4 regions of the Glutamicibacter mishrai genome follow, and region 2 is predicted to be linked to each of the others. Evidence: riboswitches for the same ligand, from Rfam matches in the RefSeq annotation. Region 2 holds a riboswitch; each other region holds the start of a gene.
The links. A riboswitch is a leader RNA that binds a small molecule or an ion and turns the genes downstream of it on or off. The one in region 2 is predicted to bind S-adenosylmethionine.
Positions count from the first base shown of each region.

Region 1: linked by a shared signal. The riboswitch ahead of D3791_RS11820 (O-acetylhomoserine aminocarboxypropyltransferase/cysteine synthase family protein) and the one ahead of D3791_RS09660 (O-acetylhomoserine aminocarboxypropyltransferase/cysteine synthase family protein) in region 2 are both predicted to bind S-adenosylmethionine.
Region 3: linked by a shared signal. The riboswitch ahead of D3791_RS05360 (OsmC family protein) and the one ahead of D3791_RS09660 (O-acetylhomoserine aminocarboxypropyltransferase/cysteine synthase family protein) in region 2 are both predicted to bind S-adenosylmethionine.
Region 4: linked by a shared signal. The riboswitch ahead of D3791_RS12705 (bifunctional o-acetylhomoserine/o-acetylserine sulfhydrylase) and the one ahead of D3791_RS09660 (O-acetylhomoserine aminocarboxypropyltransferase/cysteine synthase family protein) in region 2 are both predicted to bind S-adenosylmethionine.

Region 1 covers NZ_CP032549.1:2,505,803-2,513,345, reverse strand. Annotated here, with positions in the region: gene D3791_RS11840 (hypothetical protein) at 1-236, opposite strand, end outside; gene D3791_RS11835 (hypothetical protein) at 652-1,188, opposite strand; gene D3791_RS11830 (AraC family transcriptional regulator) at 1,252-2,118, opposite strand; gene D3791_RS11825 (cystathionine gamma-synthase) at 2,190-3,401, opposite strand; gene D3791_RS11820 (O-acetylhomoserine aminocarboxypropyltransferase/cysteine synthase family protein) at 3,401-4,702, opposite strand; SAM riboswitch class I at 4,790-4,880, opposite strand; gene D3791_RS11815 (LysR family transcriptional regulator) at 5,113-6,054, opposite strand; gene D3791_RS11810 (DUF1852 domain-containing protein) at 6,177-7,169, shown strand; gene D3791_RS11805 (methionine synthase) at 7,188-7,543, shown strand, end outside.
Region 2 covers NZ_CP032549.1:2,041,335-2,048,877, reverse strand. Annotated here, with positions in the region: gene katG (catalase/peroxidase HPI) at 1-734, shown strand, start outside; gene D3791_RS09685 (MFS transporter) at 829-2,166, opposite strand; gene D3791_RS09680 (shikimate dehydrogenase family protein) at 2,347-3,183, shown strand; gene D3791_RS09675 (methylated-DNA--[protein]-cysteine S-methyltransferase) at 3,192-3,821, opposite strand; gene D3791_RS09670 (RNA polymerase sigma factor) at 3,818-4,315, opposite strand; gene D3791_RS09665 (histidine phosphatase family protein) at 4,411-4,956, opposite strand; SAM riboswitch class I at 5,083-5,177, shown strand; gene D3791_RS09660 (O-acetylhomoserine aminocarboxypropyltransferase/cysteine synthase family protein) at 5,297-6,670, shown strand; gene D3791_RS09655 (CoA-binding protein) at 6,670-7,164, shown strand; gene D3791_RS09650 (helix-turn-helix domain-containing protein) at 7,248-7,543, opposite strand, start outside.
Region 3 covers NZ_CP032549.1:1,125,791-1,133,333, forward strand. Annotated here, with positions in the region: gene D3791_RS05345 (2-hydroxyacid dehydrogenase) at 1-527, shown strand, start outside; gene D3791_RS05350 (MarR family winged helix-turn-helix transcriptional regulator) at 622-1,065, shown strand; gene D3791_RS05355 (DEAD/DEAH box helicase) at 1,074-4,043, opposite strand; SAM riboswitch class IV at 4,428-4,547, shown strand; gene D3791_RS05360 (OsmC family protein) at 4,579-5,130, shown strand; gene D3791_RS05365 (L-idonate 5-dehydrogenase) at 5,210-6,235, opposite strand; gene D3791_RS05370 (SDR family oxidoreductase) at 6,255-7,025, opposite strand; gene D3791_RS05375 (FadR/GntR family transcriptional regulator) at 7,193-7,543, opposite strand, start outside.
Region 4 covers NZ_CP032549.1:2,694,577-2,702,119, reverse strand. Annotated here, with positions in the region: gene D3791_RS12725 (HNH endonuclease signature motif containing protein) at 1-901, opposite strand, end outside; gene D3791_RS12720 (SHOCT domain-containing protein) at 1,191-1,601, shown strand; gene D3791_RS12715 (SGNH/GDSL hydrolase family protein) at 1,660-2,517, shown strand; gene metX (homoserine O-acetyltransferase MetX) at 2,590-3,723, opposite strand; gene D3791_RS12705 (bifunctional o-acetylhomoserine/o-acetylserine sulfhydrylase) at 3,726-5,084, opposite strand; SAM riboswitch class IV at 5,175-5,295, opposite strand; gene D3791_RS12700 (VOC family protein) at 5,468-6,112, shown strand; gene D3791_RS12695 (GNAT family acetyltransferase) at 6,155-6,574, opposite strand; gene D3791_RS12690 (CPBP family intramembrane glutamic endopeptidase) at 6,593-7,348, opposite strand; gene D3791_RS12685 (phosphotransferase family protein) at 7,410-7,543, shown strand, end outside.

The DNA of each region.
Region 1 (7,543 bases), 460 kb from region 2:
CCAGAATGAATGTAAGAATGTAGAGAACTAATGGAAACGACCACCAAAAGAACATCTGGTCGACCTCGTCCGATAGCGGCTTCAGGTATAACTACTACGCTACGCCCGGGCCCAGGTGGAAGTAACAGCTTCGCGTTCTTACGCAACGATGAGGTCAATGCAACTTCGTAGATAGGCTGACCCACGGTTCGATTGTTGAATGGGTTGCCGTCGTTCTCTGCATCGCGCAGATTCATACCTAAATTCTATTCCTCGTTAACAACAAGATGGGCGTGAGATTATTGCGAAAATCACAAGTCTCCTGGACAACAAGACGCTGAGTTGAAACTTAGTTCATCCCCTGCCCGACATTGAATCAGTTGAGAATCCTAGACATTTTTCGATAATCGACAGGATACGTTCAGTTCTCCACCACATGTACTTCTAAACATCATATCTCGCGCTGGTTCATAGTGGACTGTACCCTTCGGCAGAGGCAACCATCGTCTAATATTCGTCGTCCAAACCTGTCGGCATTTTCGTCTGGTTTTTCGCGGATGATTTAGCTTTACCCCGGCCCAAAGGCGCGCCTCCTGAGCGCTTCAACTTCATGTCAACAAAAAACGATATCGTGTCCGGCAATTGCGGTTCGGGCTACGGCGATCACACGGCTTAGTCCTCCCTAATTTCTTCCGTTGTGACACTCGTCAGCTTGAGGGCGGCGGCTGCGACCAGGCGCGGATCCACGGACGGATCGGCAAATTGCTCGGCCAGCTCAGGCAGCCAGGGATCCAGCGGAAGCCCCGCGTCATCGATCCCACCGATCAGGCAGTCGGCCTGGATCAGCCGGTTTCCGGCGGTGCTACTCGGGATATCCAGCCAGTCCTGCATCAGGCCGCGGGCGCTCTTGAAATGGGTGCGCCCGGTGGTGGTGCGGCCGGCAGCGGCTTCGATCTGCTCGATCGTGGGGTTGGTGCCGGCATCGGTGATGGCTTGGAAGGATTCCCGGTCCAGCTTGTGCGCGCCGGTGCGGCGCACCGCGTGGGCAGCCTCGATCTGGGCGCGGGCCTGCTGTTGGCCGATGTGCTCGGTGAGCCAAGCGAAGTAGGCGGCGTGGCCGGCGAGAAGATCGCCGGAAAGCACAGCAGTGGCTGAGGCGATCAGTTGTCCCGCCTCAGCCAGATTCTTCAGTGCCTGCGCTGTGTCCATAGGAACGAGCATGCCCCGCGCAAGATACGACGCGGGGCATGCAGTGACGAGGTGTGGATAAGCCTAGCGGTCGGCTTCCACCGGGAACCACAGCTCGCAGGTGGCGGTGCTGAAATCAGCGGCCCGATCGAGCACGGCAACAATGGACGGGCCGGGACGCAATCGCCACGGGTTGGACGGGAACCACGAGGTGGCGGTGGAGGCCCAGAGCTCCTGCAAGGCCGCCGGGTAGGGCCCGGTCACGCTGAAAACCACCCAGTGGCCGGCGGGAACTTGGATGGAATCCAGGTCTTCGGGCACCGGGCCTGCGGGCACCGCGACCCCGTGCAGGTAGGTCAGCTCGCTGCCTTCCTGGTAGTCCGCATCAACCTGGTCGCTGACCTGCAGCAAGCCTGCCGGATCGGCGGCTGAGAGTTCCTTGAGCCGGGCATGTTCGGCCACCGGGATGGAGGCGATGTGCTCTTGGATGTGCGGGTTGGCACCGTGATGGATCAGCGGTACCTGCGCGGCGTATCCGATGAGCTGGAAGTTCTCTCGTTCTGTTATTCGTGCATCCATGGGGCGATTCCCTTCGACGTGCAGGCTGAACCTGATAATTGGTTGGCTTCGAAGGGGGCCGCCATTCTCGCGGATATCACCCACGGACGCGCCGTGGACAGCTCGGAAGGCCCGGCCAAATGCTTCGGCCGAGCCATATCCGTAGCGGATCGCGATGCTCAGCAGGTCCTCGCCTGTGAGCAGGTCCGCGGCGGCCTGGGTCATGCGGCGCCGGCGGATGTACTCGGAGACCGGCATGCCGGCCAGCGAGGAGAACATCCGCCGCACGTGGTATTCGGTGGTGCCTTCGGCGCGCACCAGCTCAGCGAGGTTGATCTGCTCGCGCAGATTCGCCTCGATATGCTCGATGAGCCGATTGAGAATTCCGATCATGTCTCCACCCTTCCCCATCTACTATTCTCCAGGGTTGGGGCACGCCGCCCGATCATCGCGGTTCGATGCGATCAGGCGTTTTCCAGAGTCTTTTCACGTACCCGGGTGACGACCGGTTTGGACGCAGCGCGGGCCGCGGCCAGCCCGCGTTGCAGATCGGCGATCAGATCTTCGACCTCTTCGATGCCCACCGAGAGGCGGACCAGATTGGCCGGGATCTCCAGCTCGGTGCCGATCAGCGAAGCGTGGGTCATTTCGCGCGGATAGCAGACCAGGGATTCCACCCCGCCCAGGGACACCGAAAGCTGGAAGTACTCCATGGATTCGGCGAAGGCGCGGGCGGACGCCTCGTCCTTCAGGGCCACCGAGACGATGCCGCCAAAACCGTGCTGCTGGCGGGCAGCCAGCTCGTGGCCCGGGTGGTTCTCAAGCCCCGGGTAGTAGACCCGGGTGACCTCGGGCTGCGCATCGAGCCAGCGGGCCAGCGTGGAAGCGGTGGCGCAGTGGCGTTCCATGCGCAGGCCTAGGGTTTTCAGTCCGCGGGCGGCCAGGTAGGAATCCTGCGGTCCGGCCACCGCTCCCCCGGCGAACTGCTGGTAGCCCACCGCTTCGGCCAGGGATTGCCCGCGGAAGAGGTGATCGGCCACGATGACCGCACCTCCCAGCACATCGGAGTGCCCGCCGATGTACTTGGTGGTGGAGTGGACCACCGCGTGGGCTCCAAAATCCAGCGGGCGCTGCAGATAAGGAGTGGCGAAGGTATTATCCACGACCAGCAGGGCACCCTGCTCGCGGGCGATGGCAGCCCAGCCGGCCAGATCGGCGATGCCCAGCAGCGGGTTGGAGGGGGTTTCCACCCAGAGCAGTGCGGTGTTCGGCTGCACGGCGGCGCGCACCGAGTCCAGGTTGGTGATATCCACCGCCGAGGAGGTGATCCCCCACTTGCTGTGCAGCTTGGAGATCAACCGATTGGTGCCGCCGTAGCCGTCGGCACCGAGGATGATGTGGTCGCCCGGTTCGAGCACCGCACGCAGCAGGGCGTCTTCGGCCGCGATGCCCGAGGCGAAAGCGAATCCGGCGGCCCCGCCTTCCAGGGCGGTGAGCTGATCCTGGAAACCGTCGCGGGTCGGGTTGGAGCCGCGGGAGTATTCGTGCCCGGAACGCAGCACGTTGATGCCGTCTTGGATGAAGGTGCTGGTCTGGTAGATCGGCGGGACGACCGCGCCGGTGTGCGGGTCCTTGTGCTGGCCGGCGTGGACGGCCTGGGTGTTGAAGCCAGTCATCATGCTCCTTGGGTTTGCGGGGCCAGGGCCTGGTCCAATGCCAGATCCAGGGCCTGGGTGAGGTCTGCGAGCAGGTCGGCTGGGTCTTCCAGGCCGACCGAGAGGCGCAGGGTTGAGGTGTTCAGGCCGGCGTCGGCCAGCTGGGAGGCAGAGAGCCGGCAGTGGGTCATGGTGGCCGGGTGCGAAATCATGGTGCGGGTGTCCCCCACATTTGCGGCCAGCGAAATCAGCTTGAGCCCGTCGATCACCGGGGAAACCAGCGACGGGTGGGCCAGCTCGATGGCCACCACGCAGCCGGTTCCCTTCGGCGTGAGCTTCTTGGCCAGCTCGTGGCTGGGGTGGGCGGGCAGCGACGGGTGGTGGATGGCCGCGATGCCCGGGTGGGCAGAGAGCTCGTGAATCAGGGTGGTGACGCTGCGCTGCACGTGGGCGGCGCGTACCGGCAGGGTTTCGATGCCTGCCAGGATGCCCTGGGCGCTGGCCGGGGCCAAGGTTGGGCCCAGATCGTGCAGGAATTTGGAGCGGACCAGCATCGCGTAGGCGGCCGGTCCGTGGCGTTCGAGCAGCGAGGTGTTGTTCAGGCGCACTCGCGGGGCGGCGATTTGCGGCCAGCGCGCGGTGTCGGAGAAGTCGAATTCCCCCGAGTCCACGACGATCCCGCCGAGTACCGAGCCGTGTCCGGCCAGGCCCTTGGTGGCCGAGTGCACCACGATGTCGGCGCCATGATCCAGCGGCCGCACGTTCAGCGGGGTGGCCAGGGTGTTGTCCACGACCACCGGGATGTTGTGCTCGTGGGCGATGGCCGTGATAGCGGGAAGGTCGGCCACGGTGCACAGCGGGTTGGAGACGGACTCCAGGAAGAATGCGCGGGTGTCGTCCTCGATGGCCCCGGCCCAGGCGGCCGGATCGGCCTGGTCGACAAAGCTGATGCGGATGCCGAAGTCGGCGAAGGTGTCGGTGAGCAGATCCACGGTGCCGCCGTAGAGCGAGGAGGACGCCACGATGTGCTTGGGTCCCTGGGTCAGCGCCAGCAAGGACAACGCCACCGCGGACTGGCCGGTGGCGGTGGCCACCGCGTGGGCTCCGCCTTCCAGTGCTGCCACACGCTGTTCAAGGATCGAGACGGTGGGATTGCCGGTGCGCGAGTAGGTGAAGCCGGCCTGGCGCAGCGCGAACTTCTCGATCGCTTCGGCATGCGACTGGAATTGGTAGGCGGCGGAATTGTGCAGTGGCGGCAGCATCGGGCGGAAGTCTCCGCTCGGGCGGTATCCTGCGTGGACCGCGTCGGTTCCTTGGCTCATAGCTCCTCCTCGATTCTCTGCGAGGGAGTGCACCGATTAGGCATCGTGCAAAGGCACGAAGCACAGCGCGAAAACGCGTTCGGAACTGCTCCATCGTTCCTGGCATTAGCACCTTTCGGTTTCCCGATGGTTGCTGCGACGTCAACGAGCCAGATCTCTTAGTCGCTCTTGATGGTTTGTTGTTCTTCCATGGTTGGCCATGGGCTGCGAGGGGTGCAAGCGCTATCGGGCGGCGGGCTTCATACAAGGCCGCCAAGCTTCATATGTCGTGCACTTGTCATGATGACGCGGTGGCTGGCGCCACTTTGTGACGCACCAAAATGAGAATACCCCCGAGACTTTCAAGGCTTTTTCGGAAGTTTATGACGAAGGAGCGGCACTCGATGACCGAGAGTTACGCTGTTGGCGGCTCAGCCGAGCACTTCCACCCCGAAGCTGGCCACCACTGCGCGGACTTCCTGCAGGTAGCGCTGAGCCTGGTCGGTGAGCGGGATCGCGGCGTGATCGATCCAGCCGATCTCGATGCGCTCGTCGATGTCCAGCGGGATGGCAACGATGGATGGATCCAGCTCGTCGCTGATGATGCCGGTGGAGATCGTGTACCCGCCCAGGCCGATCATCAGGTTGAAGATGGTCGCACGGTCCGAGACCTGGATTTCCCGCTGGCTGGAGCGTGTGGAGAGCACTTCCTCGGCGAAGTAGAACGAGTTGTTCGCCCCTTGATCGAAGGTCAGCCGGGGCAGGTTTTCGAGGTCTTCGAGGGTGACCTGGTCACGGGTGGCCAGCGGGTTGCTGCGCGATACGAAGATGTGCGGGTCGGCGAGGAACAGCGGGTGGAACACCAGGCGGGATTCGCGCAGCAGCTTGTCGATGACTTTCCGGTTGAAGTCGTTGCGGTAGAGGATCCCGATATCGCTGCGCAGCGTGCGCACGTCCTCGATGATTTCCTCGGTGCGCGTCTCGCGGAGCGAAAACTGGTACTCCTCGGCCCCGCTGGCCTGGACCATCCGGACAAAGGCATCCACCGCAAAGGAGTAGTGCTGGGTTGAGACACCCAGCAGTCGTCTTGCCGCCGGCCGGCCGAGGTAGCGGTGCTCCAGCAGTTCCACTTGCTCCAGGACCTGGCGGGCGTAGCCGAGGAATTCTGCGCCCTCGGCGGTGAGCGTCACTCCCCTGGCCGAGCGCACCAGCAAGGTGCGCCCCACCCGCGATTCGAGCTCCTTCATCGCCGCCGACATGCTGGGCTGCGCGACGTAAATGAGGTCGGCGGCAGCCGAGATCGACCCCTCCGAGGCCACCGCCACAAAATAGCGCAGCTGCTGCAGTGTCAATCCATTCGAAACCTGAACCATAGTTTGAGTCTATATGAATCCATAGTTATATCGAGTTACCTGATATCAAGAATCACCCTGCATGATTGACGCAACGACTTCCCCTCGGCCTGTCCAGGCCTCCCAAATACAGATTGGCCATCATGGCAGACGCATTAAATTTCAGCATTAGCACCACAAGATTCGACGAGAATTACTCCCCTTCTGCGAATTCTCGAACCACGACAAACTTCGCCAATTTGGCGCGCGGAGAGCGCCGCGAAGAGAACCTTCGCAATGCCCTGACGATGATCAACCGCCGTTTCAATTCCCAGGCTCACTGGGACAATCCCCAAGGTGACCGCTATGCACTGGAATTGGAAATCATTTCCGCAAATGTACATGTTTCTGCCAATAATACCGATCAGGAATTTCCCCTTTTAGAAGTGCTTGAAACCACGATCGTGGATAAACTCACGGGTACCCGGTCCCAGGGCATGGTCGGCAATAATTTTTCTTCTTATGTCCGCGATTACGACTTCAGCGTGGTGCTTCCAGCTTCGTGCAATGACAGCGGAGCCCCGGTGCTTCCGGAAGATTTTGGCGATCTCCATGGGCAGCTCTTCCAGCATTTCTTGAACTCACAGGCGTACCGTGAGCGTTTTGCCCAGCTGCCGGTGGTCTGCATCAGCGTCTCGACTTCCAAGACCTACTTCCGCACCGGCAACAGCCATCCAGTGCTCGGTTTGGAATACCAGCAGGATGAAAATTCATTGACCGACGCGTACTTCGGGAAAATGGGCTTGAGCGTGCGTTACTTCATGCCGCCGGGCGCTGTCGCACCGCTGGCGTTCTACTTCCGCGGCGACCTGCTCAATGACTACACGAACCTTCAGTTGATCAGCCTCATCAGCACGATGGAAACGTTCCAGAAGATTTATCGCCCGGAAATCTATAACGCCAATTCGGCCGCTCCTTCTGTGTACCACCCGAGCCTGGGCGCCGAAGACTTCTCCCCCACTCGCGTCTTTTATGACCGCGAAGAACGAACTCAGTTGGGCAAGATCCAAGGCAAGTTCACCGAAGAGCATTTCATCATCCCGAATCGCCAACTGCTAGATCAGTGGTCTTCCTCCTACCCGACTCCAGTCGCCTAAGATTCCGAAAGATAACTCATGACTTCCCCGCTTATCCCCACGTCGATTGTCGGCAGCCTGCCCAAGCCGTCATGGCTTGCCGAGCCTGAAAAGCTCTGGTCCCCTTGGAAGCTTGAAGGCAAGCAATTGCGCGAAGGCCAGCAAGACGCCATGCGCGCAGCGGTCCTCGAGCAGGCCCAGCGCGGCATCGACATCATCTCCGATGGCGAGCAGTCGCGCCAGCACTTTGTCACCACGTTCATTGAGCACCTGAGTGGTGTCGACTTCGAGAAGCGCGAGACCGTGCGCATCCGCAACCGCTATGACGCCAGTGTCCCCACCGTCGTCGGTGCCGTTGAACGTGAAAAGCCGGTATTCGTTCAGGACGCGAAATT
Region 2 (7,543 bases):
GCGGCGCCAACGGCGGCCGCATCCGCCTGGAGCCACAGGTTTCCTGGAGCGTGAACCAGCCAGAGCAGCTGAAGCCAGTTATCGCAAAGCTGGAAGAAATCGTTGACACCTTCAACGCTACTTCCGCTGTGAAGACCTCCTTCGCTGACGTTGTGGTTCTGGCCGGCAACGTAGGTGTTGAGCTGGGCGCTGCAGCTGGCGGCCAGCAGATCGAGGTTCCTTTCACCCCAGGTCGCGTTGACGCAACCCAGGAGCAGACCGACGTTGAGCAGTTCGCATGGCTGGAGCCAGTAGCTGACGGTTTCCGCAACTACGACTCGGGCTTCTTGAACCTGCCTTCCGAGTACCTGCTGCTGGACCGCGCCAACCTGTTGGGCCTGACCGCGCCAGAGACCACCGTACTGCTCGGCGGCCTGCGCGTACTGGGCAACAACTGGGACGGCTCGAACACCGGCGTGTTCACCGAGACCCCTGGTGCACTGACCAACGACTTCTTCGCTAACCTGCTGGAACTGGGCCTTGAGTGGACCCCGGATGCAGAAGAGAAGACCTACGCAACCACTGACGGCCGCTGGGTCGGCAGCCGCGTAGACCTGGTCTTCGGCTCGAACTCCGAGCTGCGCGCACTGGCCGAGGTTTACGCTTCGGACGACGCCAAGGAGAAGTTCGTCAAGGACTTCGCCGCAGCATGGGCCAAGCTCATGGATGCAGACCGCTTCGAGCTGCGCAAGTAAGCAGCCCACGGCGCACAACGGTGGCCGCCACCTTCCGATTGATTCGGAAGGTGGCGGCCACCGTCGTTAATTGAAAGCTGTCATTGTGCTGGCGTTAAGGAACTGGGTTGCCTAGTTCGCGCAGATCAGTCTTGCTCGTTTCGCGGGCCCATACCGCGCCAATCACAGCGAGGATCGAAGAGGCAGCTACGATCCACGCCGCAGGGCCCCAGTTGGCAGTCACATCTCCCACAAGGGCGGTGGCAAGCATCGGGGTGAACCCGGCGCAGAGGATGCCGATCTGCAGGCCGATGGCCATTCCCGAATAGCGCACCTTCACGTTGAACAGCTCGGAGAACCAGGCCGGGTAGACCGAGTTCGACGCGGCGTACGTTCCGGCCGTGATCAGCATGCTGGAAACAAAAATCATGGCCAGATTTCCGGTGGAAATCGTCAAGAAGTACACAAAGATCATCACGCCAGATCCCATGACGCCCGCGATAAAGACCTTCTTGCGCCCGTAGATGTCAGAGAGACGTGCGAAGAATGGCTGGCTGGCAATGGCAATGACATTGCCTGCGATGCTCACCCACAGCATGGTGGCAGCCGGGATGCCGACGGATACCGCGTAAGAGAGCCCAAAGGACTGCATGAATGTATTCGTGACGACTTGGAAGGACATCAGCGCCACCTGGACGAACTGCGCTGGGTGGGTGGTGATCATCTTGGTGAACGGCAGCTTGACCGTAGCGTCCGCTTCCTGCTTTTCCTCGAAGACCTCGGGCTCCTCCAATGAGCGGCGCACAAGGTAGGCGGCAACGAGAACCAAAAGCGAGAGCCAGAATGGGATCCTCCAGCCCCAGGCCAACCGCGCCGATTCTTCCATCGCGGCCACCGGAAGAAAAGCAAGCGACGCGAGGACGATACCGAAGGAAATGCCGCTCATGGAGAAGCTGGCGAAGAAGCCGCGGCGCCCTTCGGGCGCTTCCTCGGTGGACAGCGCCGAAGCGCCGGCTGTTTCCGCTCCTGCGGACAAGCCCTGCATCAGGCGCAAGATCACCAGAAGGGCCGGTGCCCAGTAGCCGGCTGTCGAGAAGTCCGGCAGCACGCCGATGAGGAAGGTTGCCGAGCCCATCAGCACCAGGGTCATCACCAGCGCCGCCTTGCGTCCCAGCCTGTCGCCGAGATGCCCGAAGAAGATCGCTCCGAATGGACGGGCGATGTAGGCGACGCCGAAGGTGGCAAACGAGGCCAGCAGCGCAATGGTCGCATCCCCGGCCGGGAAGAAGATCTTGGAGAAGATCAAGGAAGCCGCGGTCGCGTAGATGAAGAAGTCATAGTATTCCAGCGCGCCGCCGAGGAATCCCGCGAGCGCCGCTTTCTTGGCTCGCTTGAGCTTGCGCTGTTGCTCCTCATCGAGGTTCGGGCTCGTATGGGTGGTGGTCTTGCTCATGGGGTGTCCTTCCACAGCAGCGGGGATGATTCACGTCCTGCACTTATGCCAGTTGTACGCAATGCGCACATCTGTGCGATATGCGACAATGAATAAAGTACAGCAAAGGTGAGGCGTGTCACAAGATGTTAAACGGCCTGCGTCATCAACACTGAACCAGTTCGTCTCGGAAGGACAACAATGAGTTACGAGGACAACGCAACACAACTATTCATCATCGGATCCCACGCCTCCCACACCATGTCACCCGACCTCTGGAATCCAGTATTCAAAGAGCTTGGCAACAAGTGGGAGTATCTGACTTGGGACGTACCTGCGCAAAGCGGAATGCAGGAAGTGCATGACGGATTGCTCGCCGCGGACGTCATTGGCGCCAACGTGACCATGCCCCACAAGCAGTGGGCCGCGGCCATCGCGGACGAACGCTCCAAACAGGTCAGCCTCAGCGGCGCAGCAAACCTGTTGATTCGGCAGGACGATCAGCTCCACGGCTACAACACTGATCTGATTGCCGTAGAAAACAGGCTTGCCGCGAAATCCCATGATCACGTTTTGCTGCTCGGCGCAGGTGGCGCCGCTCGGGCCGCGCTGGTTGCGCTCAAGGGGCGCATCGGCACCGTCACCATCACGGACCGAAACCAGGATGTCGCAGCAGAGCTGTTGTCCCTGGCCAATGGCATGGGAATCCGGGGCAGGACCGTGGATTTCTCGCACGTTGCCGAAGCAGCCACGCAAGCCTCGCTGATCATCAATGCCACACCCATCGGCAAGTATCCAGAAGACCCAGCGCCTTGGGGCAAAACCCGGCTCACGCCTGGAACCTTTGTCTATGACTTCGTGTACGGCAAGCACGTCACGGGAACAATCCAGTCGGCCATAGACCAGGGCCTGGAATATTCCGACGGCTGGGAGCACCTGCTGCTTCAAGCCGAAGCGATGATTCCGCTGCTGGGCTTGGGAGAACAGACCGCTGCCCAGCTGCAGCTCTCCCTGAAGCGCATCCGCGAAAACAACTGAGCCGGGCTCTAGAACAGCGTGCCCGGCGCACCACCGAAGTCCGGATTTTCCAGCTTCAGCAATTCTGTTTTCGCTTCCAGTCCGCCCAGGTATCCGCCTAATGACCCATCAGTGCGCAGCACCCGGTGGCACGGCAGGACGATGGGGATCGGATTGGTCGCGCAGGCTGACCCGACGGCGCGTACGGCCTTCGGGTTGCCGATGCGCTCGGCCATTTGCGAGTAGCTCCAGGTATGCCCGTAGCCGATCTCGCCCAGCTCCAGCTGAACCTGGCGGCGGAAGGCAGTGGAGAGCTTGAGGTCCAAGGGCACGTCGAAATTGTGCCGGGTTCCGGCAAAGTACTCGTCCAGCTGCCTGGCCACGGCATCCAGGCGCGAAGGATCCTTGAGGATTCGCGGGCTGAGTTTTTGAGCGAGCAGTTCAAGGATCTTGTCGTGGTCTTCGGTTTCGAAGGCCACCCGCACCAGGCCAGCCGTGGTGCTGGCCAAAAGCAGCGAGCCTACCGGGCTATCAACGATGCGGTAGGAAACGTCGAGCAGTTCCTCGGCCTGCGCCTTGGCCCGAAGTTCATTGCCCAGTTTTTCCAAAAGCGCGGTTTCTTCTCCGGTTGCGGTTGGGTTGATTCTTGAGTCAGTCATGACTGCTCCTGCCACAGTGTGTCGTCGCCGAGTATCCGGCGAAGGTTCTTGATCCCGTCGCTGCCTGCACGCCGAGCCGCGGCCTCAGTCCCGGAAACCAGATGGGCTATATGCGCATAGCTCAACCCGCCGAGATACCTGTACCCGACTACCAGCCGTTGTTTCTGGGGCAATTGGGCAACCTCTTGCCAGAGCTGGAGGTTCTCCAGCTCCAGCCCAAGATCCGGTTGGCCGTCAGCGTGGTCCCATTGCTGGTGATCGTCAAGGATCTCCGGCTTGTTCCTGCGCAGTTCATCGATGGCCTTGTTGCGCGCGATACGCACCAGCCAGGCGAGGACATTGGCATCATCCGCCAGCTGCGGATAGGCCTTGAGCGCGGAAAGGAAGGTCTCGGACCAGGCGTCCTGGGCGCGGTGCTCATCAAGCAAGGCACGGCAAACCCGTAATACGTTCAGCCCATAATCCTGGACTATCCGCTCAAAGGGTACTTGCATGGCTCTCCTGAAGTTTGGCGCCTTGACGGGCTTTCACCATGTAAACGCAGTGCGCTGCAAAAGTGTGAGGTTCCGGAGAAGAAAACTTCCAGGTCCTAGCAGCTGACCAAATCGAGTTCTTCAGCCAGCTCGTTGAGGCGTTGGATATTGATCTGGATGATCTCGCCGTTTTCCACGCCTCGTGGCAGCTTGGTTCCAGCCAGTGCATCGCGGATGGCGCGCATGGTTGCGCCATGGCTCACCACGGCCACCTTCTTGCCGGCATGTTCCACCGACAGGTCAATCAAAGCGGGAATCGCCCGGCGCAGGATATCGTCGATGGGTTCGAGCTGGGACTGCAACGACACTGATTCCTCGTCGGAGACCTCGGCCATGATCCGGCCTTCCAACGGCCCGAATCCGCGTTCGATGAGATCCGGGACCGGCTGGCCGGTTTCTGCGTTTAATTCCTCGGCAATCAATGCGGCGGTTTCCTGGGCCCGGCCCAGAGGGGAAGCGAGGATCAAGGAGAAGCCCTGGCCTACCAATTCGCGGCCGACACCGCGGGCTTGTCCGCGTCCGGTGTCATTCAGTGGAATGTCGGTACGCCCTTGAAGGCGGCCAGCCAGATTCCAATCGGTCAGTCCGTGTCTGATCAACACCAGCGCAGTATCCATGAGTCCAGCGTACCGGCGAGCATGGATATCGAAGAATCTCCGATATTACGTCCAATACGCAACGTTACGACTCATAGTTAGGTCACGAACGGTCATGTTGCGAAGATTATTACACCATCCCGAGCGGCTGAGAGATCTGGTTCGATGAAGCCGCAGCAACCTGCCACATCCGGTGGTTACGGTGCTACCGCCAGAAACGATGCAGCCGCTTTTCCTGTTTAAGCAAAAACAGGAAGCGACATTGATTCCGGGATTCCTGCCTCGATCGCGCCACCGCCTAGCGGTGAATCGCGAAAACCCAATCGACAAGGAGTCGTAAGCCATCATGGCAGATCATCAGTTTGGATTCCGCACCCGCGCATTGCACGCCGGTGGCACCCCCGATGCCGAGCACGGCGCCCGCGCAGTGCCCATCTATCAGAGCACCTCATTCGTCTTCAAAGATGCCGATGACGCAGCCAACCTCTTCGCATTGCAGAAGTACGGCAACATCTACTCGCGCATCGGCAACCCGACCGTCGCTGCTTTCGAGGAGCGCATGGCTTCCCTGGAAGGCGGCATCGGCGCAGTAGCCACCGGCTCGGGCATGGCCGCCGAGTTCGTCACCTTCGCCGCCCTTGCCCAGGCCGGGGACCACATCGTGGCCTCCTCCAAGCTCTACGGCGGAACCATCACTCAGCTGGACGTCTCACTGCGCCGCTTCGGCATCAACACCACCTTCATCGACTCCAATGATCCAGCCGACTTCGAGGCCGCCATCCAGGAGAACACCAAGGCCGTCTACACCGAAGTGGTAGCCAACCCTTCGGGCGATATCGCCGACCTCAAGGGCCTGGCCGAGGTGGCGCACCGCCACCTGATTCCGCTGGTCGTCGACTCCACGCTCACTCCCCCATATATCTTGCGGCCGATCGAGCACGGTGCCGATATCGTGATCCACTCGGCAACCAAGTTCATCGGCGGCCACGGCACGACCCTTGGCGGCGTAGTGGTGGAATCCGGCAAGTTCAACTGGGGCAACGGCAAGTTCCCCGCCATGACCGAACCGGTAGCCAGCTACGGCAATGTCTCCTGGTGGGCCAACTTCGGCGAGTACGGCTTCCTGACCAAGCTGCGCAGCGAACAACTGCGCGACTTCGGCCCGGCGTTGCCAGCCCAGTCGGCGTTCCAGCTGCTGCAGGGCCTGGAGACCCTGCCTCAGCGCATGGACAACCATTTGGCCAATGCCAAGCAGGTTGCCGCATGGCTCGAAGCAGACCCGCGCGTCACCTACGTGAACTACGCGGGCCTGGAATCGCACCCGCAGCATGCGCACGCGAAGGAACTGCTGCCGATGGGAGTCGGCTCGGTCTTCAGCTTCGGCGTGAAGGGCGGGCGCGAAGCCGGCTCCAAGTTCATCGAAGCCTTGCAGCTGGCCAGCCACCTGGCCAATATCGGTGATGCCCGCACCTTGGTGCTGCACCCAGCGTCCACCACACACCAGCAGCTGAGCGCTGACCAGCTGGTTGCCGCCGGCGTTCCAGAAGACCTGATCCGCCTGTCGGTGGGTCTGGAAGATGTCGAGGACATCCTTTGGGATCTGGATCAGGCACTAACCGCTTCGCAGGAAGCCGTTGCTGGTTCTGCCGAAGAATTCGCGGCACCAACCTATGACGGTGCAGCTTGCGCCATTCCTGCCGCACCGAAGGGAGCTAACTAATGAGCACCACCGAACGCACCTGGGAAGGTCCGGGCGCAGCCGAGCGTCTGGGCATCCTGCGCGACACCAAGACCATTGCCATCGTGGGCGCATCGAACAAGCCCTCGCGTGCCAGCTACTTCGTCGCGACCTACCTGCTGTCTTCGTCCAAGTACAAGGTGTACTTCATCAACCCGGTACTGGATGAGATCTTGGGCCAGCCGGTCTACAAGTCTCTGGCAGATCTGCCAGAGACCCCGGACCTGGTGGAGGTCTTCCGCAAGCACGATGACCTGCCCTCGGTTTTGGACGAGGCCTTGGCTGTGGGCGCGAAGACCCTGTGGCTCCAGCTAGGTTCATGGCATGAAGACGTGGCACGCCGAGCGGAAGCAGCCGGCCTGAACGTCGTGATGGATCGTTGCGTCAAGATCGAGCACGCCCGTTTCCACGGCGGACTGCGCCTGGCCGGTTTTAATACGGGCGTGATTTCTTCCAAGCGCCAGGTGCTCGCCTAACCAGTCCTGATGATCTAATGCCGGCGCCGGGCAACTTATTTGGTTGCCCGGCACCGGCATTAGCTGTCTTTTACAGTCCAGCTCTAGGCGATCCGATAAGTTTCATCGCCGAATTTCGCTTCCACGAGCAACGTCCCACCGAGCGCTTCAACGTACCTGCGCAAAGTATCAACTTGTGCCCGCTCAACCGCGCCGTGCTCGATGTTGGAGACTCGTTTCTGGCTGACGTCCAGGACCTTAGCCATCGCGGTCTGCGTGAGTTCTGATTTTTCACGCAACTCCCTGGGACGATAGGCGCGGATTTCGGCGCGCAATTGATTCTCAAATATTGATGCGAGCTGTTCGTTCACAGGCCTTTGCGCCAGTAGCTCTTCGAGAT
Region 3 (7,543 bases), 920 kb from region 2:
GCGCAAAGACATCAGCGGCTGTCTCGGCGTTAGGCGCGAAAGCTATTGCCGTTCGCCGCAATCCATCAACGCCTTCAGAAGCCGACCAGAAGCTGGCGTGGGTCAAGTCCATGGAGCATCTGCCTGAGCTTCTGGAAACCAGTGACGTTGTGGTTCTCTGCCTGCCCCTGACAGATGAGACGCGCGGTCTCATTGGCGCGGAGCAACTCGAACTAATGCGCAAAGATGCGCTCCTGGTGAATGTATCGCGTGGACCGATCATTGATGCCCAGGCTCTGATCGCTGCCTTGGAGCAGCGAATCATCGGCGGAGCTGCCTTGGATGTCTGGTGGGATGCGCCCAACGGCACCAAAGCTCCCGAGCTGACACGGCAGCTCGCCGCCCATCCACGGGTGATCGCTACCCCGCATTATTCAGGACATGCCCGGAACACTTTTGAATCCAGGGTGGACGAGATCTGTGAAAACATCCTCGCCTTCACGGCCTTGCCCGGATCCCTATCCGCAGCGCCTGCCACCGATAGCTGAGCCAAAGGAATCGCTAGGGCTGGGAATTCACAAATGCCGATTCGTGCCGGATGAAATTCTGTCATGGGACAGTCCACTCCATAGAATGGTTCCCATGCAAGATGAAAAGCTGCTGCACATGGTTGAAGAAGAATTCACCGCCATACTTTTGCACGCCCGGGATATGCTCCTGCGCCGCGCCAAAGCTGTGCACCCCGACCTGCAAGCACCTGGTTACCGGGTACTGGCCCTCGTCATCCGCGACGATGCCCAGCAGCAAGGCGAGCTGGCTGAAGCGCTGAGCCTAGACAAGGCCACCATCTCCCGACTGGTCAAACATCTTGAAACTCTTGGACTGGTCAACCGCACCCAAGATCCTTCCGATGGCCGGGCGCAGCTGGTCTCTGCCACACCTATGGCACACGAGAAGTGGAAGGCCAGCGGCAACACCCTGCGCCAGGAGCTTCGTCGTCAACTCACCGAATGGGAACCAGGCGAACTGCAGAACTTCGGCGAGCTCTTACACCGTCTGAACATCAGTTTCGACGAACTCGATTAACCGGGAAACTACTCCATCAGGGCCAAGAAATCATCTGCGCTGAGCGCTGCTGGCTGGCCCGCTTGGGCTTCGTCTCCGAGGACATCATTGAACAGCTGAGTCTTCTTCGCTTGAAGCGCCAGCACCTTGGACTCAATAGTGTCCTTGGCAACCAGACGATAAACATAGACAGGTTTCTCTTGGCCGATGCGGTGTGCTCGGTCAATGGCTTGGGCCTCAGCCGCCGGATTCCACCATGGGTCCAACAAGATGCAGTAGTCCGCCGCGGTGAGGTTGATGCCAAAGCCGCCAGACTTCAGCGAGATGAAGAAGACCGGGAAGTCGCCGTCGGTGAATCCTTCGATCAGATCCTTGCGCTTGGCACCACTGGTCGAGCCATCCAGATAGCCGTGATCAATGCCTAGTTCTACGGCGATGTCCTTCGCTTTGGTCAGGAAGCTAGTGAACTGGCTGAAGACCAGGATCTTGTGGCCCTCGGCGACGGCATCGCCCATCATTTCACGCAGCAATTCGAGCTTCGCGCTGGCACCGTCCCCTTCGCCTACCAGTGAGGGGTCCAAAGCCAGCTGGCGAAGCAGCGTCAAGGACTGCAAGATCTTGAATCTGTTCGAATCAACATCATCCACCAAACCGAGCACTTCCTGACGCACACGCTGGAAACGACGATCATAGGCTTTACGGTGGCTTGGCTCCAGTTCCACTTCCAGGATCTGTTCGGTCTTGGCAGGTAATTCTGGCACAACTTGTTCTTTGGTACGGCGAAGGACGAAAGGACGCAGACGGCTCTTGAGCCGATCCAGCCGTTCCTTGTCCCCATCAGCGATCTGCTTTTGGTAATTGTCTTTGAAGGCGTTTTGACCGCCCAGCAATCCGGGAGCAGCCATCGAAACCAGAGCCCACAGTTCCATCAGGTTATTTTCCATCGGAGTGCCGGTGACCACGAATTTGCATGGAACTGGCAGCTGCCGAGCTTGCTTGTAGCCCTTGGATGTGTGGTTCTTTAGCTGTTGCGCCTCATCCATGATCATGACGGAAAAGCCGGCGGCTTCGAATTCCTCATAGGACAGCCGGAAGATCGTATAGCTGGTTACGATCAGCTGGGCATCGCCCAACTGATCGGCTACGGTTTGGCCGGCCTTCTTGGCTGTCGAGGTAATGCCCCACGTTTTGAGGTTCGGGGTGAATCGGTGGGCTTCATTGATCCAGTTGCCTACGACGGATGTCGGAGCCAGGACGAGGAACTTTTGATCTGGATTCTCAAGGCGGGCCTGTTCGAGACAAGCCAGCAATTGGACGGTCTTGCCCAGCCCCATGTCATCTGCGAGTACCCCGCCCAACGAGTGGGTGCGCAGGAAATTCAACCATGAAAGCCCCTGTTCCTGGTAGGGGCGAAGGTTCGCTTTGAAGCTTTCGGGAAGCTGCACCTTTTGAAGTTCTTCACCGCGGCTGAGCTCATTCATGTTCTGCAACCACTGGCTATGCTGGGCTTCGATGATGCCCAGATCCAGCAGCTCGTGCCACCAGTCAATGCTTAGCTTGTGGACTCGAATCGTATTGCCTTCGACTTTGCCTAGTTCGCCAGCTTCTGCGATCAGCTGGCGCAATTGCGCGAAGTCTTCACTTGCAATGGGAATGACCGTCATGTCTTCAAGGACCAAGTAATCCAATCGCAGAGTGAGTGCTGCCAGCAACAACGCGAAGGGCACCTTGATGTCATCGATGGTGACTTCGACCGTTAGATCAAACCAGTCGCCGGTGTTTTCACCGGCCTCGATAGAGACCGTTGCCGGCGTATCAAGGATCCGATACTTAGGTAGCTGATTCTGCGCTTCGATGAGAATATCTGGGTGTTCTTCAAGCAACGGCAGGGTATAGACCATGAAGTCGATGGACTCATCGATGCTCAACTCGCGGTCCTCGTAGATCCCGCGTGAATTCACGTTGCCTAACGCCGAGTCGTCGCCCAATTTATCCTTGATTGAAGCCAAGATCTCTTTTTCGACGCTGCGCTGCTTGGTCGCTTTGGGCGCGTACTTCCACGAATAGTGCAGATTCACCGTTTCGGCAGTGCTGGAAACTCGCAGCCTCAACACCGGGCGAGGAGGCTCGGGAATGGCGTAGGAAACGTCAGCGCTTTTCAACGGTGCCAATGCCCTCATGCGGTCCAGATGGGAATCTTCGAATCGTTGGACATCGGTTGACGGAATGAACTGCACACCAGAAGCGATAAAGGTCGCTAGCTCGCCCGAAACGGGCTCGGCAAATTCGGCCAGTCCCCAGTCCTTGGATTTCTCCAGCGGTTTCGACGAATACGCCAAAAGAGCTGGCGGGTTGCCGATAGGCAATAAGTGAGTGTGCTCCTCTACAGGTCCTCTGAGGATGCCTTCTACCGTCAACCCGTTCTCGCCGCGACGCATATCCAGGTACGCCTGGGCCTGTACCTCGCTGAAGTTCACTTCAGATTTGCCTGAAGTGGCACCGTTGATGATCGCTACGCCAGCGTCCCGAAGCTCTCCAAATGCAGCTATCAAGTCCCTGCCGGGCACCTCCATCAAGGAAATCCAGTCCTTGGCTTCCCAGAAATGACCATACTTCTGCTTTTCTGCGTGCTCTCGCAGACGGTTCAGTTCAATTACCGCTCGGCGCTGTTCCCGAGGGAAATGTTCGTCAAAGGCCACTGATTTCCAGCTCACCCCGGACTGCACCCAAGGACTCTTGCTTCCCCGCTTAGCTGGGCGCGCTTGAAGAGTCAGCAGGTCGTCGCCACCATACCGAGGCGTTCTAAGAATCTTCAGGATCAGCCCCAAAGGTTCTTCAATAATGTCTATTTCGTCCTCGGGCACCGGCAACAGTCGGTTAAGATTTCGCTCCCACTGAGGTACTGCATTGCGACGCCACGCGTATGGGTCCGATTCGATGTCAGAAACAATCAGCGGATCATCCTCGTCGCTGAGGACCTCTAGGAGTAACGCCGCCACCTCTGCGCAGCTTTTTTCGGATGGATGCCCTGAGCAAAATCCTTCAAATTCAATGCGATCCCCCACAATGTGGAAATTCGCCACCACTTCAAGACCTGCGACCAGGCCGGTGACGCCTGAACTGCTAACCCTTTGGTATCGGTCAACGTCTTGAACGAGACCCGCTTTGTGATACATCCGTCCAGCACGAAGTTCATCGTCAGAGACCAATAAGTCCAGAGATTCAAAGTTCAGCTGGAATTCCATCATCGCCATCCAAAAGTAGTGCGTTAGAGCGGATTGCTACCCTCCATCCTATCGATGCATAGCGACAAGACAGCCATGACGAAACGTTAAGTGGATACTTTACCGAGCCCAGTGTTAGCGGATAAAAAGGAACTACTGAATCACGAGTTCCACTCATCAAGGCCCTGGCTGAGCGGACGGCAACCCTTGAGCCATTGTGCGGGGTGCCCCAGGTGACGATTCGACGCATCTTGAAATCCAAGATCGTAAACGATGGCGCCCCCTGCGCCAGAAAGGGGATGACTCCCCCATGTCTCACGCAACAGCAAAACTCTCAGTAGCCGAGGACCGTTCACAGCGCCTTCAAGAAGCAGGTGCAGGTTGGGGCGAACGGATTTCCGCCGCACCGCATAGCGCCGCGTTGACCTTTACGGTCCAGGGCGAAGGCTTTGATTCGGTGGCCAGCAATATCCGCGCCGGCAAGCATACCTTCACCGTCGATGAACCAGCAGCGCTCGGTGGCAGCGACGTGGCCGCCAGCCCCGTTGAATACGCTTTGGCAGCTTTGGTGTCCTGCCAGGTCGTGGTCTATCGGCTCTACGCCGAGAACCTGGGAATCCAGGTTGACGATGTCCAGATCACTGCGGACGGGCAGCTCGATGTCCGCGGGCTCTTCGGCATCGATCCTTCCATCCGCCCCGGCTTCTCTTCGGTGGACCTGAAGGTGCAGATTGCTGGTCCGGAATCCGCCGAACGCTACGAGGAATTGCGCCAGGCAGTAGATGCACACTGCCCCGTGCTTGACCTCTTCGCCAACCCGGTGCCCGTCACCACCTCGGTGCAGCTGATCGAAGCCAGCTAGCCTAAGCTGAAAACAGCAGTGCACTGTGGCGGCCATTGATACTACTGGCCGCCACAGTGCACTTTGGGACTCGCGAGAGCTACTGGTCCAGGAAGTTGAGCAGCACCTTGCCCGAGGTCGAGGAGTCCTTGGCGGTTTCAAAGGCTTCAATCCCATCAACCACTGGGAACTCATGGGTGACGGCTGCACCTATCTGCAGGGAGCCGTCGGCCAGGGCTTCGAGCACCTGATCGATTTCGCCGTTGAAGCGGAAGGAACCGACTAGTTCCAGTTCCCGGGTGATGGCCAGTGAAATCAGCGCGGGCTGTTCGCCGCTTGGCAACAGGCCCACCATGACCACTCGGCCACCACGCACTGCGCCGCGGACCGCTGAGGCCAAGCCGCGATAGTTGCCGCTGGCCTCGATCACCACATCTGCGTTGATGTTGGCGATGGCTTCCTGGTCATCGGCGCGCAGGGTGGAGGTGGCGCCCAGTTCCCGGGCGATGGCCAATGGCTTCTCGTGCATATCCACTGCGATGATCTCGCTGGCGCCGCCACGCTTGAGCACTGCCACAGCGAGCGCGCCGATAGGGCCGGCCCCGATCACCAGGGCCTTTTTGCCTGAGACATCTCCGGCACGCGAAACGGCATGCCACGCCACCGCTGCCGGTTCGGCCAGCGCGGCATCGCGCAGCGAGAGTCCCCCAGGCAGTTCGCGCAGCATGCGCGTTGGCAGGTTCACTTCGCGAGCGAAGGCGCCTTCGGTGTGCGGGTAACGGGCGGCCGAGCCGAGGTAGGTGCAGCCCGGGGAAAGATTCGGACGATCTGCCGGGTACGGTTCGCCGGTGTCCCCCGGTGTTGCGGGGTGCACGGCGATCTTGGTTCCGGCTGCTGGCCCGCTGCCATCGGTGGCGGCTTCAATGACAGTTCCCACGATCTCGTGTCCGAGAATCATCGGTGCCCTGAGGATGGATTCCCCGGCGGCGCCGTGGCTCCAGTAGTGCAGGTCCGATCCGCAGATGCCGCCGTACGCGATGGCGATGCGTGCTTCGTCGGCCTTCGGTGCCGGCACGTCGATCTGTTCGATGCGCAGGTCTCCGGCGGCGTGGGCGACCACAGCCATGGTCGTGGAGGAAAGGGTGCTAGACGACAACGCTCATGCCTCCGTCGATGAAAATGGTTTGCCCGTTGACGTAGTTGGAGCCATCCGATGCCAGCCAGATGGCCGGGCCGGCCAGGTCCTCGACGGTGCCCCAGCGGGCAGCCGGGGTGCGGCCCAGGATCCACGAGTTGAACTTTTCATCGTCCACCAGGTTCTGGGTCATCTCAGTGTGGATGTAGCCCGGTGCGATGCCATTGATCTGCAGTCCAGCGCCAGCCCATTCGGCGGTCATGGCGCGGGTGAGGTTGCGCAGGCCGCCCTTGGCTGCGGTGTAGGCGGAAATGGTCGGGCGGGCCAGGTCGGTTTGCACCGAACAGATATTGATGATCTTGCCTTCGCCGCGTTCCACCATGCCGCGGGCTACTTCGCGTCCTACCAGGAAGGCGCTGGTCAGGTTGGTATCGATCACTCGCTGCCAGTCGGCGACTTCCAAATCCAGCATGGGCACGCGGTGCTGGATTCCGGCGTTGTTCACCAGGATGCGGATGGCGCCGATGTTCTTTTCGATGGCTGCGATGTTCTCGCGTACGGAGGCGTCATCGGTGACGTCGAAGCAGACGCTGTGGACCCGCTCTTCTCCGTAGCGGCTGGTGAAGTCCGCAGCGGTTTCGGCCAGGCGCTGTTCGTCCCGGCCGTGCAGGATGATGGTGGCTCCGGCGTTGGCCAGGGCGCGGGCCAGTTCGCGGCCGATGCCGCGGGAGGACCCGGTGACTAGGGCCAATCGTCCGGATAGGTCAAAGAGTTGACTCATGAATTCCCTCGCATGGAAGTGTCGATGGTTCATCGACGGGAACCCACTGCCGGTAAAAACCAGCTGCCGTATCCGCAAAAGTAGCCCCGTCGCTTTCCCAAAACATATCAGACATAAGGGAGTCGTGGAGCTATAAAGTCCTACTTATTGAGTTGTTACGCTCCCGGCTACATCGACCGCGTCTGCGAGTAGAACCAGTTGATGTGCTCTTCGAGCAGCTGGGCTGCGCGCTCGCGCTGCCCTGTGGCGAAGGCGTGGTGGATGGCCTTGTGCTGGCGGCGCAGAACGCGCACCACCGGCTGCCATGCCTCATCGCTGGGCACCGAGTCGGAGACGTAATCGCTGATTGAATTGCGCAGCGATTCCATCATGGATTCGACCACCGAGTTGCCGGCCATGGACGCGAGCAGCACATGGAATTCTGCATCAATGCGGTGGAAGGCCTCGCGCGAGAGCTGCGGATCATCCATGCGCATGATCAACACCGCGGTGCGGTCGATCACCTGCTGGGCATAGAC
Region 4 (7,543 bases), 650 kb from region 2:
CCGCATACACGTCTGCCATCTGCTGCTCAAGAGTGCGTTCATCTTTTGGATCATTATCTTGGCCCACCGTCCAACGAAGAGTGCTCATGATGGACTTGATGACGTCGGAACGGTGGGTCAGCTGGATGGTTCCCATACCGGAAGCGTCGTCGAACCAGTGCGTTACCTTACGCGCGGCCTCTGACTTATTGCGGCGTTCCTGCGCTGATTCCGGATTCATCCGATCATGTTGCCTGCGTGCTTTCTGATAGACAGTGTCGTCGCTGGCAGTCTTTGCAAGCGGTAGCAAGAGATGCTCCATGATCTCGATTTGCTCTGGTGCCAAGTCCTGCGAGAACTTCACAATGTAGTGAGCCGCCTTGACCGTGATTTCCCCGGCAGCAAGTGCTATCAAAGTGTCATTGCAGACATGGCGCAAGCCCTTTGCATAGAACATGCGCTTGCCCACCATTTGCGGAGTTTCCCTCAGCGCAACCGCGGCCTCGGCCACAAAATTGGCATTGATCGTCTGATCAGAGCTGGGGTCTACACGATAGAATTCGGCACTCCGCTCAGCTTCGCGAACATCGTCCGGGTTGGAAGCGCGCAGCTCAGCAAGGTTATCTACGAAGCCCACTCCAATCTGCTCAACAGTATCCGCCAGTAAGGTGGACGTCATAGCGTCCAAGGAGCCATGGAGCTGCTGAATGGTCCTCAGACGTTCTAGTGCATCAGAAGCACTTTGCACCGGCCCCGCGTTAAACAGGTCTTCAGCTCGCTTCATGACCGGTCCATAAAAAATCTGATGCGAAAGATACTGCGAAAAGATGGAGCGTGGACGAGACTCCTTGCGAGTGCCCGGAGGGCTCAGCGGTAGACGATGTTCATCGTCATAATCTTCAGAATAATTTGGATTGCTCATATCTAATTTTCCCGCGAGCGTCCGACAAAATAGCCCGGAATCATACGGATTGTGGACAATGATCTCTGTTTTTTGCCCGAAAATTTCAGCCGAGAAAAAGGATGGTCTTCAAGCCTGCGCAGATTCGAAGACGCGAACAGCCACTTGATGTTGATTGCGATTTGATAAAAGTTCCAGGTTCAGCAAGTTCTATCAAATAAACCATGCTTGACTAGTAATAAGATCTATTTGCCCAAACTAATGATTATTTCCCTGGCGATATTGCCAGGTGCCGACGAACGAAGGTGCAATGAGAAGCAGCGAGGTTAATTATGACTATGACAAGTCACTGCCAACCGATGAAGCCAGCTTTGGATACATGGAGGATGAATTTTCCACGAGTTCCGATCTTGTTGATGCCACATTCTCCGTGATGCCCATACTCTTAGGGTTGGTTGCCGTAGTTTTCGTCGCCGTCGTGATTTTCATTGTTTATGCCCAGGCACGGAATTCGCGCAAGATCAAAAGCGCGGGCCTGGATCCTATTACTTTCGAAACCGATTTGAAGACTAAATTGGCACAATCCAATCTATTGGCACCGAAGCAGTCGTTGGAAGCAAAGCTGGAGGAGCTAACGAGCCTGCGGTCCCGCGGTGTCATCTCGAACGATGAATATTTGCAGGCCCGCCAGGATCTGCTCAAAGGCTGGGGCGAGGGGTGAAGCAGATCATCCCCAAGACTGATTGACGGATAGTTACCATAGGGTAACAATGTAGATTGTGCCTAAAGATTTTGACCTTGAAACTCCCGAATCCGCAATAGAGTCGCTTCATCCTTGGCGTCGTTATGTCGCATTGGGTGACTCGTTCACCGAAGGAATCGGCGATCCCGATCCATCAAATCCCGGCCGGCACTTGGGCTGGGCCGATCGACTGGCTCAGGAGCTGAGCAGCACAGTTCCAGATTTCGCCTACGCAAACCTGGCAATCCGCGGCCGGCTGATCGGACAGATCGTGGCCGAACAGGTAGCTCCCGCCATTGATTTGAAGCCGGACCTGATCTCCTTGTGCGCCGGCGGCAACGACGTGCTGCGGCCAGGCGGGGATCCGGATAAGATCGCCGACATTCTTGACGGCGCGGTATCGAAGCTCAGCGCGACGGGCGCGACCCTGCTGATCGTCACCGGTCCTGATATCCGCGATACGCCGGTGCTGGGAAGCATCCGCGGCAAGGTGGCCATCTACAACGAGAATATTCGCACCGTGGCTGCGCGGTACGACGCGATTGTGGCCGACATGTGGGCGCTGCGCGAATTGCATCAGGCCCAGATGTGGGCGCCGGATCGCCTGCACTTCTCCCCCATGGGCCATCAGCGCATTGCCGCCATGGCGTTGGAATCCTTGAACGTGCCGCATTCGATCGACACCGAGGTCGCGCCGGCGGCAGATATCCGAAGCTGGCGCGAGGCGCGGATCGAAGACCTGCAGTGGGCTCGCGAGCACCTGGCGCCGTGGGTGCTGCGCCGGTTGCGCCACCAGTCCTCAGGCGATGGCATTACCCCCAAGCGCCCGTCGGCTGCGCCATTCACCGCGCCGAAGCCCAATGATTCGCTGGGCGCCGGCGACAGCGCGCAGTAACCGGGCATTAGACAGCACGAAGGGACAGCGTCCACCGATCACTGGTGGGAGCTGTCCCTTCGCTTTATGCTTCTAGCGGCTGAAAACCCGGCTGCGCAAGACTCCGTCGAGCTGGCTGGCATCGGTCAGGAAGCCATCGTGGCCGATCGGCGAATCGATGTAATGCACCGTCGTGGGGGTCGCCAAGTTGGCCGCAAGCATCTCGGATTGCTCCGGGAAATACAGGCGGTCCGAGTTGACCGCGGCAACCACCACGTTGACCTTGTCCAGGCGCGCCAAGGCGACCTGCAGCGACTCGTAGCCGCGGGCCACATCGTGGCTCATCAGCGCCTCGGTCAGCACCAGGTAGCTGTTGGCATCAAAGCGGTTCACCAATTTGGTGGCCTGATGATCCAGGTAGCTTTCCACCTGGTAGCGGCCGCGCGGGCCGTCCAGCTGGCCTGTGGGCTGCTCGCCGGGCTGCGCGGTGCGCCCGAAGCGGGCCTCCAGCTCGGCTGCCGAGCGGTAGGTGATGTGCGCAAGGCGCCGAGCCAGGCCGAGCCCGGCATCCGGACGAGCCCCGTTGCTGTAGTAATCGCCGCCGTTGAAGTTCGGGTCCAGCCTGATGGACTGGGCCTGCACCTGGGCGAAGGCGATCTGTTCGGCCGTGGCTTGGGCGCAGGAAGCCATCACCACCAGGTTCTTGACCTGTTCGGGGAATTCGACCGCGTACTCCAACGCTCGCGCGCCACCCATCGATCCGCCGATCACCGCATGCCAGGAGGTGATTCCCAGCAATTGCGCGAGGCGGGCTTCAAGGCGCACCGAATCCTTGATGGTGACGAACGGGAAGCGTGAGCCGTAGGGCACGCCGTGCTCGTCGAGCGAGGACGGGCCGGTGGATCCATTGCAGCCGCCGACCATATTCACGGCAAGCACGAAGTACTTATCGGTGTCGATCGTGGCCCCGGGGCCGACAAATCCGTCCCACCAGCCAGCGCTGTGCGCGTCGCCTTGGGCAACATGGGCGTCGCCGGTCAGCGCGTGCATTACCAGCACGGCGTTGGACCGGTCGTCATCCAAGGTTCCCCAGGACTCATAGGCCAGCTCTACCTGCGGCAGGTAGCCGCCGAATTCGAAGTGGTGCTCACCGACGGCACTACGGCGCATCATGCCGTCTTGGCCGCCGGCGAGCTGTGGTTCTTCGGTGGTTGCAATGGATGCCATTCCTAAAGGGTTTCCTGCAATTCCTTGTTATCGCCGGCCGCGGAATCCAGGGCGGCAACAGCGTTGAAGCCCAGTTCCAAGTCGGCGAGGATGTCCTTGATGTTCTCCAGGCCGACGCTGATGCGGACCAGGCCGGGGCTTACGCCGGCGGCGATCTGATCGGCCTCGGAAAGCTGTGCGTGGGTGGTGGAGGCCGGGTGGATGGCCAGCGAGCGGACATCGCCGATGTTGGCCACGTGCGAGTGCAGCTCCAGCGCGTTGACAAACGCCTGTCCGGCGGCAGCGCCACCGGCAAGCTCGAAAGCGATAATCGATCCGGCACCGTGCTCGGAATACTTCTTCGCGCGCTCGAACCATGGCGAGGAGGCCAGGCCCGCATAGGCGACCTTCTGCACCTCGGCGCGGGCTTCGAGCCAGCTGGCTACCTCGCGCGCATTTTCGCCGTGGCGCTCGATGCGCAGGGACAGGGTTTCCAGCCCCTGGGCGATCAGGAAGGCGTTGAATGGCGAGACTGCGGAGCCCAGGTCGCGCAGCAGCTGCACGCGCGCCTTGAGGATGTAGGCCAGGTTGGCGCCGAGGATGCCGTCCACGCCCAGATCGCGGGCGAAGACCAGGCCGTTGTAGGACTCATCGGGGGTATTGAAGCCCGGGAAGCGCTGCGGGTCCTTGGCGAAGTCGAAGTTGCCCGAGTCCACGATCACCCCGGCGATCGCGTTGCCGTGGCCGCCGAGGAACTTGGTGGCCGAGTGGATCACGATGTCGGCGCCGAATTCGATCGGGCGGATCAGGTACGGGGTGGCCAGGGTGTTGTCCACCAGCAGCGGCACGCCGTTTTCATGGGCGATCTTGGCGACTTCTTCGATGTCCAGCACGTCTTGGCGCGGGTTGGAAATGGTTTCGCCGAAGAACGCCTTGGTGTTCGGGCGGACCGCGTCGCGCCAGTCCTGCAGGTTATCCGGGTCGGCCACGAAGGTGACTTCGATGCCCAGGCGCTTGAGGGTGTGCTTGAGCAGGTTCTGGGTTCCGCCGTACAGGCTGGGGCTAGCCACCAGGTGGTCGCCGGCCTCGGCGAGGTTCAGGATGGCGAAGGTGGTGGCGGCCTGGCCCGAGGAGAGCAGCAGCGCTCCCACTCCGCCTTCCAGATCGGCGATCCGGGTTTCCACCGCGTCGGTGGTCGGGTTGCCGATGCGGGTGTAGATCGGTTCCAGTTCCTGCAGGGCGAAGCGGGCGGCGGCGCTTTGTGCGGTCGGGAAGACGAAAGATGTGGTCTGGAAAATCGGCAGCGCGCGTGCGCCGGTGGTCGGATCCGGGGTTTGGCCGGAGTGGATCTGACGGGTTTCAAATGACCAGTTGTTGCTCATGGTTTCCTCCAAATAGCGTTTCATGACTATGGGGGTACACCACTGAGAAGACACCGACAGGAAGCACCTCATCAAGAAGTCTTCCAGGGTTACCCGCGCTTGTCCTTAGCCGCCTTGTGCAGCTAAGGGCCAGGTCTTCACCCGGGGCACCCCACCGCGGTTGGAGGGTTGCCGCCCAGTAAGCCGGGGCTTGTTACTGGGACTCATGACCTGTTTCCAGTGTGCCCGAAAACCGAAGATCTTTGCAATGCAAGCGCCCTGAAATGGTCGCAATCGGTCATATTTCACATACTTCGCGCTTTTGCCGCAGAGAATTCGATTCAGCAAAAAAGATTAGGGTCGCCTAAGTAGAGACTGCGGTCACATGTTGCCATGATGGCTTCATGATGAGGCTAGATCACGTTAGTTATGCCTGTGGCCCGGATGGGCTGCTGCCAACCGCGCAAAGAATCTCCGAGTCGCTCGGCCTGGAGTTCGTCAAGGGAGGCGTGCATCCGAGGTTCGGGACGCGCAATGTCATCTTCCCGCTCAAGCATGGACAGTACCTGGAAGTCGTTGAGGTGCTGAACCACCCGGCCAGCGACAAGGCCCCCTTCGGCCAAGCGGTGCGGGCTCGTTCGGAGCTCGGTGGCGGCTGGATGGGCTGGTGCGTTTCGGTGGACGATCTATCCAGCGCCGAAGACCGGCTGGGCCGCAAGGCGGTTCCGGGCAACCGCAAGTTCCCCGATGGCCGCGAGCTGACCTGGCAGCAGATCGGCATCAAGGGCTTGATCGCCGACCCGCAATGCCCGTACCTGATCTCCTGGGACGAGGAAGCCAAGGACCTGCATCCTTCCAAAGCCTTGGAGCCGGCCGGGGCGATCAGCGAGATCACCATTGCCGGCTCCCGCGATCGGGTGCTGGAGTGGCTGGGGCAGCCGGAAAACGTGCACCTGGGGGCAGTGACCATGGCCTACCAGGCGCCCAATGGCACTCCGGGCATCATGTCGGTGACCTTCGAAACCGAGAACGGCCCAGTGGTGTTGTAGTACATTGGCAGGTGGGGACAATGGCGTCCCCACCTTTCATTTTTATGCGCCGGCATCCAGGCGCTTGCCCAGGGCAAGGATCTGAAGATCGGTGAACCCAAGACGCTCGTAGAAGCCACGCACCGCGGTATTCTCGCTGCGCACCATCAGCTGCACCTTGGGCACGCCCCGCTCGGCGAGCCAGGCGCAGGCGGCATCCACCATCGTGGCGCCCAGCCCGGAGCCCTGCCTCTGCGGGTCCACCGCCACGTAATACAGCCAGCCGCGGTGCCCATCGTGGCCGGCCATCACGGTGGCCAGAACTTGTTCATCTTCGATCATGGCCAGCACCGTGGAGGTGGGGGTTTCCAAAGCGCGCCTGGCATCGGCGTAGGGATCGTTCCAGGGCCGGGTCAACCCGGTGTTTTCCCACAGCGCCACAGCATCGGGAATCTGTTCTTCAGCCAGCTCGAAAATCTGCATTCTTGCAGTTTATCCGGGTTAGCCGCCGATCCCGATCGCCGGGCCGATCAGCGCATATCCGACAAATCCGATGGCATCAAGCAGGAAGTGCGCGATCACCAGCGGCATTACCCGACCGTACTTGTGGTAGACCCAGCCGAAGACCACGCCCATGAGCATATTGCCGATCATCGGCCCCACTCCCTGGTAGAGGTGGTAGCTGCCGCGGATCACCGCCGAACTGATGATCGTGGTCCACAATCCCAGCTGCAGTTTTTTGGCGTAGCTGAACAGGAAGCCGAGCATCAGCACTTCCTCGAGCACCGCATGGCGCACCGCCGAGAGCAGCAGCACCGGCACGCTCCACCAATAGTCCCCCAGATTGGCCGCGGACAGCGCCGTGGTGATGCCCAGCGCCCGGCCGGCTGCGTAGACCCCCAGGGTGCCAAGCCCCATGGCCAGGAAAAGCCCTGTGCCGGCCAGGGCGTCGCGGCCAGGTTTGCGCAGGTCAAAACCGATCTCGCGTGTGCCGAGGCCCAGGCTGCGCTTCATCAGATACAGGGCCAGCGCCACCGGCACCAGCGCGAAAAGGATATCTAGCAGCTGGTAGGACAGGTCGAAGAATTCGCGGGTGCTCAGCTGGTTGTTCAGCGAGGTAGTCTGTTCGCGCAGCGGACCCCGCGTGGCCTTATCGGCAAAACTCATGATCGAATAGATCGCGCTCTGCCCCAGCGACAAGGCAAGGACCAGGGCGATCTCGAACTTCAGGATCTTGGCATTCACGTTCTCGATCATAGGCTGATCAGGCTGTGTGCGGGCTTTGGTAGCCTGAAGGTAGCGAATTAAAGGAGCATCTGTGTCCCGTCCTGCCACGGAAGAAGAACTGTCGATCGCCCGCCGATTGCGCCCCGATCTTTCCTGGGAGCACGCGTCGGTCAACGAGGGCGGACAGTTCCACAAGGTGGTGATCGCCAATCCGGACTCGGTGAT